2 regions of the Bradyrhizobium sp. WSM1417 genome follow, and region 2 is predicted to be linked to the other one. Evidence: riboswitches for the same ligand, from Rfam matches in the RefSeq annotation. Region 2 holds a riboswitch; the other holds the start of a gene.
What was found. Region 2 has a riboswitch for cobalamin ahead of BRA1417_RS0118720 (energy-coupling factor ABC transporter permease). Riboswitches for the same ligand answer to the same signal wherever they lie in the genome.

Region 1: it holds a riboswitch for cobalamin, as region 2 does, so the genes downstream of both, BRA1417_RS39740 (hypothetical protein) here and BRA1417_RS0118720 (energy-coupling factor ABC transporter permease) in region 2, are expected to answer to the same signal.

The regions. Positions count from the first base shown of each region.
Region 1 covers NZ_KI911783.1:1,931,101-1,935,512, forward strand. Annotated here, with positions in the region: gene BRA1417_RS0109335 (EAL domain-containing protein) at 1-485, shown strand, start outside; gene BRA1417_RS42305 (4Fe-4S binding protein) at 1,082-1,285, shown strand; cobalamin riboswitch at 1,417-1,617, shown strand; partial or broken gene BRA1417_RS39740 (hypothetical protein) at 1,719-2,785, shown strand; gene BRA1417_RS46160 (cytochrome c peroxidase) at 3,589-3,999, opposite strand; gene BRA1417_RS46165 (cytochrome-c peroxidase) at 3,914-4,288, opposite strand.
Region 2 covers NZ_KI911783.1:3,925,944-3,930,355, reverse strand. Annotated here, with positions in the region: gene cobT (nicotinate-nucleotide--dimethylbenzimidazole phosphoribosyltransferase) at 1-367, opposite strand, end outside; gene cobF (precorrin-6A synthase (deacetylating)) at 383-1,132, opposite strand; gene BRA1417_RS0118720 (energy-coupling factor ABC transporter permease) at 1,178-1,855, opposite strand; cobalamin riboswitch at 1,892-2,112, opposite strand; gene cobA (uroporphyrinogen-III C-methyltransferase) at 2,158-2,889, opposite strand; gene BRA1417_RS0118710 (cobyrinate a,c-diamide synthase) at 2,886-4,196, opposite strand; gene cobM (precorrin-4 C(11)-methyltransferase) at 4,196-4,412, opposite strand, start outside.

The sequences.
Region 1 (4,412 bases), 2.0 Mb from region 2:
CATTCCTGATTGACCCGCAGGGGGTACGTGATCTCTGTCAGCGCATGCCGTCGCACCCGGATTTCGGCGGCTTGACGATTGAAATCGCGAGCAAGGAGGCCATCCAGAACCTAGATCTCCTGATCGAGGTCGCGCGTGAGGTTCGCTTTCACAACATTGGCCTTGCAATCGACAATGTTGGCACCAATTGGCCGCAGCTCATGGGGGTGGAGAAATTCCCGTTCATGAAGTTGAAAGTAGACCGGAAGTTCATCTCTGGTTGCGGAAATGGGGCCCTGAAGCGAACGGTGTGCCGCCATATCGTTGATCTAGCCAAAGAGTACAGTGTGCGCACTGTCGCCGAAGGTGTGGAGAGCGAGGCCGACCTGATTGCTGTGACCGAACTCGGCTTCGACCTTGCGCAGGGCCATCTGTTCGGAAAGGCCATGCCGCTGAAGCAATTTGCACAATCATCCTTCAGCCCTCCTCCACTTCGTCCAAAATAGTTGCACGACAGGTGGCTAAGCACGGCCAGGCAAAGCGGACCAGCGCTCGTCCGCACTGCTGCGCCTACTGTACCAGGCGTGCTGATAGGCGGTCACTTTGCAAAGCCAGTGTCGCTCCTCCCAGCGCAACTTCATTTCTCTCCGAAGCGCCGACGCGGAGCGTTTTGTAGCACAGACTGTTTTTGGCCAGTCTCAGCCAGTTCCGCGGAGATAACGTTGCAGCCATCAGCGAGGTTTGCAAAAAACCTCCGGTCAGGGCGTGTGACCGAAGGTCTGCCGAGATCCGGCGTAGACGCGTTGGCTCGCGGCTTTTAGTCGCGCCGCCGGTTCGGAATCGTCGAGCCTCGGTTGGTCCCGCGCTGCCGTGACAGACAAACCTGGAAGCGCGCACTGGTTGAGTCGCGACTGGCTCTCGTGCAGGGTGCGAGGGCTCGTATAGCTCGAAATTGAGACGGCCTGTTGCTGTCGCAGATGTAACATGGTCTCAGACCCGGGCAGCACAATTGCGCGAATTGCCCAGCATTGAGCGCGTCTGTTTGGCACGGCCCTTGAAGGGGATCGCGAATCGCATCGTTCGCCCAAAGGAGTCGGAAGGTATGGCTTACAAGATCGTCGCTTCGCAATGTACGGTTTGTGGTGCATGTGAGTTCGAGTGTCCCAACGCGGCGATCAGCCTCAAGCGTGACATTTACGTTATCGACGCCAAGAAGTGTACGGAGTGCGAGGGCCATTGCGACACGCCGCAATGCGCGGTCGTCTGTCCGGTGCCTGACACCTGTGTCCCGTCTAAGGCAGCATAGCCAGCCCCGTGTCGAGAAACCTTCATCGCTCGATTTCGCCTCAGATCGTCATAGCCTACCTAGTACGGCTCGCAATGACTTGGGCAACATCGCAGCCAGGCTCGGTAGGTTGGCGCATCGATCCCCGTCCGCATAATGCCGGAAGTCGTGGTCTCCGGATTTCGTTTGATCCGGAGCTAAGAGGGAAGCCGGTGTAATCCCAGCGCTGTCCCCGCAACTGTGAACGGCGAGCCGCTGTCCAACGAAGTCACTGAAGCCATGCGGCTTCGGGAAGGCCGGACAGCAGCGACGACCCGCGAGCCAGGAGACCTGCCTCGACAAGATATCGTCCACGGGCGGGGTGTCCCGGTGGTGCGCCTAGCAGCTGTCGTTCACGCGACATTCGCTGCACGCGTCCGACATGGCCTTTGCCCCCAATCATGGGGTCTAAGTTATGTCTATTCGGTCGCTTCCCGTTGCCACACTGGGGACGTCACGCATCGGCCCACGACGCGAGCTCAAGTTCGCGCTCGAGAGCTACTGGGCGGGAAAGTCCAGCGCAGCCGAGTTCCTCGAGGCGGGAAGTGGACTTCGTGCCGCGAATTGGCACGGCAGAAATCCCGCGGCGCGACCGTCATTCCTTCAAATCACTTCTCGCTCTACGACCATGTGCTCGATACTAGCGTAATGGTCGGTGCCATTCCCGACGTATACGGCTGGACCGACTGTCCTGTGTCGCTCAAGACCATGGCACGTGGCGCTCAGGACGGTGGTCACGCTCAGCATGGGCCTGGCGTAGCCGCGCAGGAGATGACGAAGTGGTTCGATACCAACTACCACTACATGGTGCCGGAATTTCACCAGGATCAAATCTTTAAGTATTCCTCCCGAAAGCCGATCGAGGAGTATGAGGAGGCAAAAAGTCTCGGCTAGCAGACGCGCCCCGTCCTGGTTGGCCCAGTCACTTTCCTGAAGCTCGGCAAAAGCTCAAATCCAGCATTCAATCCGTTGTCGTTGCTTGATCGACTCTTCCCAGTCTATGTCGATGTTCTCCGCGAACTAGCCTCGCGCGGTGCTGAATGGGTTCAGCTCGATGAGCAATCCCTAGTGATGGACCTGGATGAGGCATCTCGGGCGGCTGTCCGCCGGGCCTATGCTCATTTCGCAAAGGCCGTGCCGGCGCTTAAAATCATGCTGGCCACTTATTTCGGGGCTATCGGCGACAATCTTGAAACAACCTTGGCCTTGCCCGTTGCCGGGCTTGATGTGGACCTGGTTCGGGCGCCCGACCAGTTGGACACAATTGTCGCCACAGCTCCTAGAGATCTCGTGGTCTCGCTAGGCGTCGTCGATGGTCGCAACGTGTGGCGCTCCAATCTTCCGCCGCTGCTCCGCCAACTTGCCCCTCTGGTCCAAAACCTGGGTAGGGACCGTGTTCAGGTTGCTCCCTCCTGCTCGCTGCTTCATGTTCCGATCGACATTGAGCTAGAGACCGATCTCGATCCCAATGTGAAGACGTAGCTGGCGTTCTCAGTTCAGAAGATCAAGGAACTTTCGTGCCGATCAGGTGACATATTCCATAGTCATTAACGCTGTACGCGAACCGCAGCCCGACTGTTTCATTTATCCATCGCGTGGATGTGTGCCATCATAACAATCAATTTTACCGCCCTTACGGAATGTCATACGAAAATTGGCGCTTTGGCACGATGCTCGGGAAAGATAATCGAGCGCTGTTGGTGCTTGGGGATGCTGCTGCGCCAAGCAAACGGCGGCTTGAGTTTCAGGGCACGGCACCGAAACCGGTTGCGCGAAGGATCCCAGCTTGAGCAAGGCACTGCCTTGCCAACCGGACAGCGGGCGAGTGGTGGTCAAGTCCTGAGATTTCCCACAGGAGTGGAAGGCAAGAGGCTCCAGATTTCGCGCGGAGCGATCTCCGCTCCTCGTTGTTTGACGGCGAATGCCCTCGCCGTAAATCGATCGCCGGTAGTCCTCCCTACCGACGAAAGCTGGTGCGATTCATAAAGCAGCGTCGCTCCGGCGTGACTTTCGCCCGGCCTCCCGAGGAGGCCGGGCGTTTTTTTAGTGCACGAGATCGGTCAGGGTCGTTGCACCGCATCTGGAGGCCAACGCATGGGGCCGGTGCGTTAACCTATTTGTCTATAGAAGGCTCTGGTGTGGTGTTCGTACGCGTGGGTAGTATCGGATACTCGATCTTAGGCAGCCGCCGGGTCAGCGAATTTAGAAACGCTACGATATCGTTCTCTTCCTCATCGCTAAGCTTGGCGCCGAGCTGGAATTCACTCATCAGGCAACAGCTTGCTTCAGATTCCAAACCTGACCCGAATGGAAGTAAGGGGCTCGCAAGGCGACGTTCCGCAACGGCGCCGCGCGGAAGACATATTCGTCGGCGGCCGCCTTGGTGACCGCGAACCGGCCCCGTCGGCGTCCGGAAGCACCCTTGGGTCCGGCTTTTTCATCGCGCCGAATGGGAAATAGGCCTGTCCACCGACATTAATTCCATTGTGGCAGGTGGAGCACCCCTTCTCCATAAACAGCGCCAAGCCTGACTTCTCCTGATCGTTGAGAGCATGTGTATTGCCCCCCAGATACTGATCGAATGGGGCCGCAGGCGTAATGAGAGTTGCTTCAAAAGCCTCGATTGCCTTTGCAAAGTTTTCGAAGGTGACCCGGTCTCGCTTCGTTCGGGAAAGCGTTTTTGAACAAGTCGACATAGCTTGCCATTGAGTTCAAGGTGTCGAGCACATGATCCGGAGTCGCATTAATTTCGGCACTCGCCTGCACAGGGCCGGTGGCTTGCGCCTTGAGGTCCACGGCGCGTCCGTCCCAGAATTGCGCCGTATTGAACACTGCATTGTAGAGGGTGGGGGCCCGACGTAGGCCGACCTTCCAGCCGTGACCGACGGAGGTCGGACCGGCATCGACTCCGCCGGTGGCGAGATTGTGGCACGTATTGCAGCTGATGATCTCGCTTGCCGATAGCCGCGGATCGAAGAACAGCATCTTGCCAAGCTGAATCTTTTCATGCGTGATTGGATTGTTCTTTACCTCAGGAACGACTGAGGAATCGGATGGAAGATCTCCTTGGCGGTTCTCATCAGATCATCGTCGGCGTTAGCTCCTGACG
Region 2 (4,412 bases):
CAGCCATCTCCTCCTGCGCCAGCGTGCCGGCGTCGATGACTTCGAGGTTAGAGCCCAACTCACGCGCGAGCACCGAGATCGCGGCACCGCCGGAGGCAAAATTCGCCAGCATCGCGATGGTCACTTCTTGCGGATAGGCCGAGACGCCCTGCGCGACGATGCCGTGATCGCCGGCAAAGATGATGATCGGCACCCGCGCCGCGCGCGGCTGCTCGGTTGCTTGCAGGCCGGCAAGGTCAATCGCGAGCTGCTCGAGCCGGCCGAGCGCGCCGGTCGGTTTCGTCAGTTGCGCCTGCCGCGCCACCGCCGCCTCGCGGTGGACTGCGGAGATCTCGGGGCATTGTTGGGTGACCCATTCGGGGAGCATGCTGCCTCGCTTGCCTCACGGCCTGCGCTTGAGGATGTAATTGTCCATGATCCAGCCGTGCCGTTCGCGCGCCTCTTGGCGCACCGCGACGATACGCGGGCCGATCTCGGCCAGCGCGCCGGACATGACGATCTGATCGGCCATGCCGAGATAGGCGCCCCACCAGATGTGCAGGCCTTCCGGATCGAGCGACTGGAACGCCGTGCCGCCGTCGAGCATCACAACCACGGTATCGACGCCTTGCGGCCAACCGCCATCGCGCAAGCGGCGTCCGGTCGTGACCAGGAAGGGCTCGCCGATGTCGTTGAGCGGCAGCGCATGCGCCGCACACAGCGCCTGGATCGAGGTGATGCCGGGAACGACCTCGATCTTTGGCGAGGGATTGAGCCGCCGCGCGATGCGCAGCGAGGAATCATAAAGCGAGGGATCGCCCCAGATCAGCAGCGCGACCTTGCCCTCGCCTTCGAGATGATCCGCGATCGTCTGCGACCAGGCAGCGGCGACGGCATCATGCCAATCGTCCACGCCCTTGCGATAGTCCGCTTCAGCGGCGTCGCGGACGGGCAGATCGAACTCGGCAATGCGGGTCGTGTCGCTGGCGAGCACATCGGCGCAGATCGTCCGCCTGAGATCGGCGAGGTCGGACTTGGCCGTTCCCTTGCGCGGGATCAGGACGAGATCGGCCGCGTTGATGGCAGTGATCGCGGCACGCGTGAGCTGCTCGGGATCGCCGCAACCGATGCCTATCAGGGAGAGCGTGAGCATCGTGGCTGCGAAGGGCGGCCACAGCGGCCGCCCTTTCGCTTGTCTCTAGGCCGCGTTGTGCAAACGCGGCGTGACGAGGCCGGACGCGGTGACGCCGCGCAATGACTTCGCCAGCGCCAGCACGCCGAGATCGGCGAGCGGCTCGATCACGATGACCAACGCATAGGACGCCGCGAAGGTCGCGATGTTTGCGAGGTTGGTCGCGCCGAAGCCCGATCCATAAATCGCCCAGAACGCCACCCAGGCGATGACACCCGCCTGATAGGTCGTCGAAAGCGCCAGCGCCTGGCGATACTTCAGATCGACATAGGCCGTGTTGCGCGAAATGATCCGCGTGGCGATCGCCTGGATCCCGAACAGCGGCACCAGCAGCGTGGTGACGTTCATGCCATATTGCGGCAGGTCCGGCGGCTCGAAGAAGATGCCCTGGAACAGCAGGCCGAACGCAAGGCCGAAGGCCGCAGGCGCCGCTCCAAACAGCAGGAACAAGGTCGAGCCGAGGATGAAGTGCACTTCGGACACGCCGACCGGGAAGTGCGGCAGGATCTCGAAGAAGACGAACACGAGGCCCGTGGTGGCGAGCGTGCGCGCCGCGAATGACGTGATGCCCTGCTCGCGCACGGTCTCGACCGCGAGCTTCAAGGCAACGCCGCCAACGGCGATGCCGGTTGCGTAACTCAGCACGAGCTTGGCGTCCGAGACTAGTCCGGGTTCGATATGCATGGCTCAGATCCTTCTTGCCGTCACACCCGACGGCCTTGGCCTCAAAACGTGCACGGCCGGTCTCCTGGCTCGCGGTTCACTGGGAGTCTCCGGCCTTCCCGAACCTTGCGGCCCAGTGGCTGATCGAAGTCCCTCACCGCTTACAGTCGCGGGGGCGGCTGGGGTTTTGGGCGCCGCAACTGGGTCCGCCCATCCCCATTCCCGATTATGCTCCGGCGCTTTGCGCCGCGTCGAGCACCATGCCTCTCCTGTGTGCCCCTTTCGCCAGCCGGGCGTCAAGGGGCGAAGGGTGGCCGTGGCCGTCATGACGGATAATCCCCCGCCAGCGCGCCGAACAGGATGACGGCCGCCGTCGAGGCCGCCCCGCCCCGCGCAAGCTGCTCCGCAAGTTCCGAAATGGTGGTGCGGACCAGCCGCTCATCGGGACGGCCGAGCGATTCGGCAAACAACGCCGGCGTGGTTGGGGCGAGGCCGTGCTCGATCAATTTGACGACAAGCGCCGGAAACGTGCGACGGCCCATATAGACCACGGTCGTCGCCTCCGGATCGGCCAGCGCCACCCAGTTGAGGTCTGGCGGCAGCTCGCCGGTGACGTCCGCCCCGGTCACGAACTGTACGCGGCGGGAGGTGTGACGCCGGGTCAGCGGAATGCCGGCTTGCGCGGCGGCGACACAGGCCGAGGTGACACCGGGAATGATCTCGTAGCCGATGCCGGCTTCGCGTAGCGTCTCGAGCTCCTCCTCGAGCCGGCCAAAGATGCCGGCATCGCCCGACTTCAATCGCACCACGCGCGCGCCTGTTGCGGCGTAGTCGACCAGCAGGCGGTTGACGTGGTGCTGCTTGGTCGAGGCCCGTCCTGCCCGTTTTCCCACCGCGACGAGATTGGCGCCGGGCCGGGCCAGATCGAGGATCGCGCCCGAAGCAAGATCGTCATAGAGCACGACATCAGCTTCGCGCAGCCGCGCGGCACCCTTGAGCGTGAGCAGCTCGGGATCGCCGGGGCCGGCGGAGACGAAACTGACAAAACCGCTCACCGGTCCTCCGCGATCAGATGGAAGAACGTGCCGGTGGCTTGTCCCCGCCGCGAGCCGGTCTCGGCGATGATCACGCCTGTCGCGTCCTGCACGACCGCCAGCGGCGTGTCGGGCTGCGCGAGAATCGTCGAATAGTGGAATTCGTGGCCACGCAGGCGTGCACCGGCCTGATGCCCCGGCATCGGCGCGGCGAGCTCGGCCAGACGATAGCCCAGATGCATGCGGCGTTTGGCAAAGCTCGTCTCAAGGCCGAGCAGGCCCGTCATCTCGTGGCGGATGCCGTCGGCGTCGGTCAACGCGGTGCCCAGCACCATATAGCCTCCGCATTCGCCATGCACCGGGCGCGTTTCGGCGAAGGCGCGCAATCCGCTGCGGAAGCGCGCATTGGCCGCGATCTTGCCGGCCTGCAGCTCGGGATAGCCGCCAGGCAGCCAGCACACATCGGCGCCCGGATCAGGGCCTTCATCGGCGAGCGGCGAGAATGTCGAGATCTCCGCACCCGCCGCGCGCCACGCTTCCAGCATATGCGGATAGACGAAGGAGAACGCGGCGTCACGGGCGAGCGCAATGCGCTGGCCGGGTGGCGTCACGTTGACGCCGCTCGCGGCAGGTTGCGGCGACCAGGTGGCAGCCGAACGCAGCACCGCGTCGAGATCGACATGCTCGGCGACGAAGCGGGCGGCCTCGTCGATCAGCTTGCCGATCTCCGCTTGCTCCTCGGCCTGGACCAGTCCGAGATGCCGTTTCGGCAGGCTGATCTCGGCATGGCGCGGCAGCGCGCCGAACACGGCGATGCCGGCATCCAACAGCGCGCGCCGCACGAGGGCTTCGTGGCGCGGGCTCGCAACGCGATTGAGCACGACGCCCGCAAGGCGCACACCGGGACGGTAATCGCGAAGGCCCGCGGCAATCGCGGCCGCCGTTTGGGCCTGGCCCGAGGGATCGATCACCAGCAGCACCGGCCAGTCCAGCATCTCCGCGATGTCGGCGGTCGCCCCGGTGCCGCAGACGCCACGCGCGGCGACGCCGTCGAACAGACCCATCGAGCCTTCGGCCAGCACGACATCGGCGTCAGTGCCGCGACTGACGAGATGCGAGATCGTCCCGCGATTCATCGCCCAGCTGTCGACGTTGACCGAGGCGCGTCCGGTCGCGGCTGCATGAAACGCGGGATCGATGTAATCGGGGCCGCTCTTGAAGCACTGCACCCGCAATCCGCTATTGCACCAGGCGCGGGCGAGCGCCAGCGTCAGCGTCGTCTTGCCGACGCTAGAGGCCGGCGCGGAGATGACGAGCCCTGCCGCCATCACGACACCTCCGGAAAGCGCGGCTCGGCGCCCACGGGGCGATAGCGGCGGTCGTAGTCGGCGGCATAGAGACGGCTCTCGGAAAAATCCGCCGCGCCCAGAGTCTTGCCGACCAGGATGAGCGCGGTGCGCTCCATCTCGGCTCCGACAGCGGCGTCGAGTGTTGCGAGCGTGGCGCGGACGATGCGCTGCTCAGGCCAGCTCGCACGCCAGACG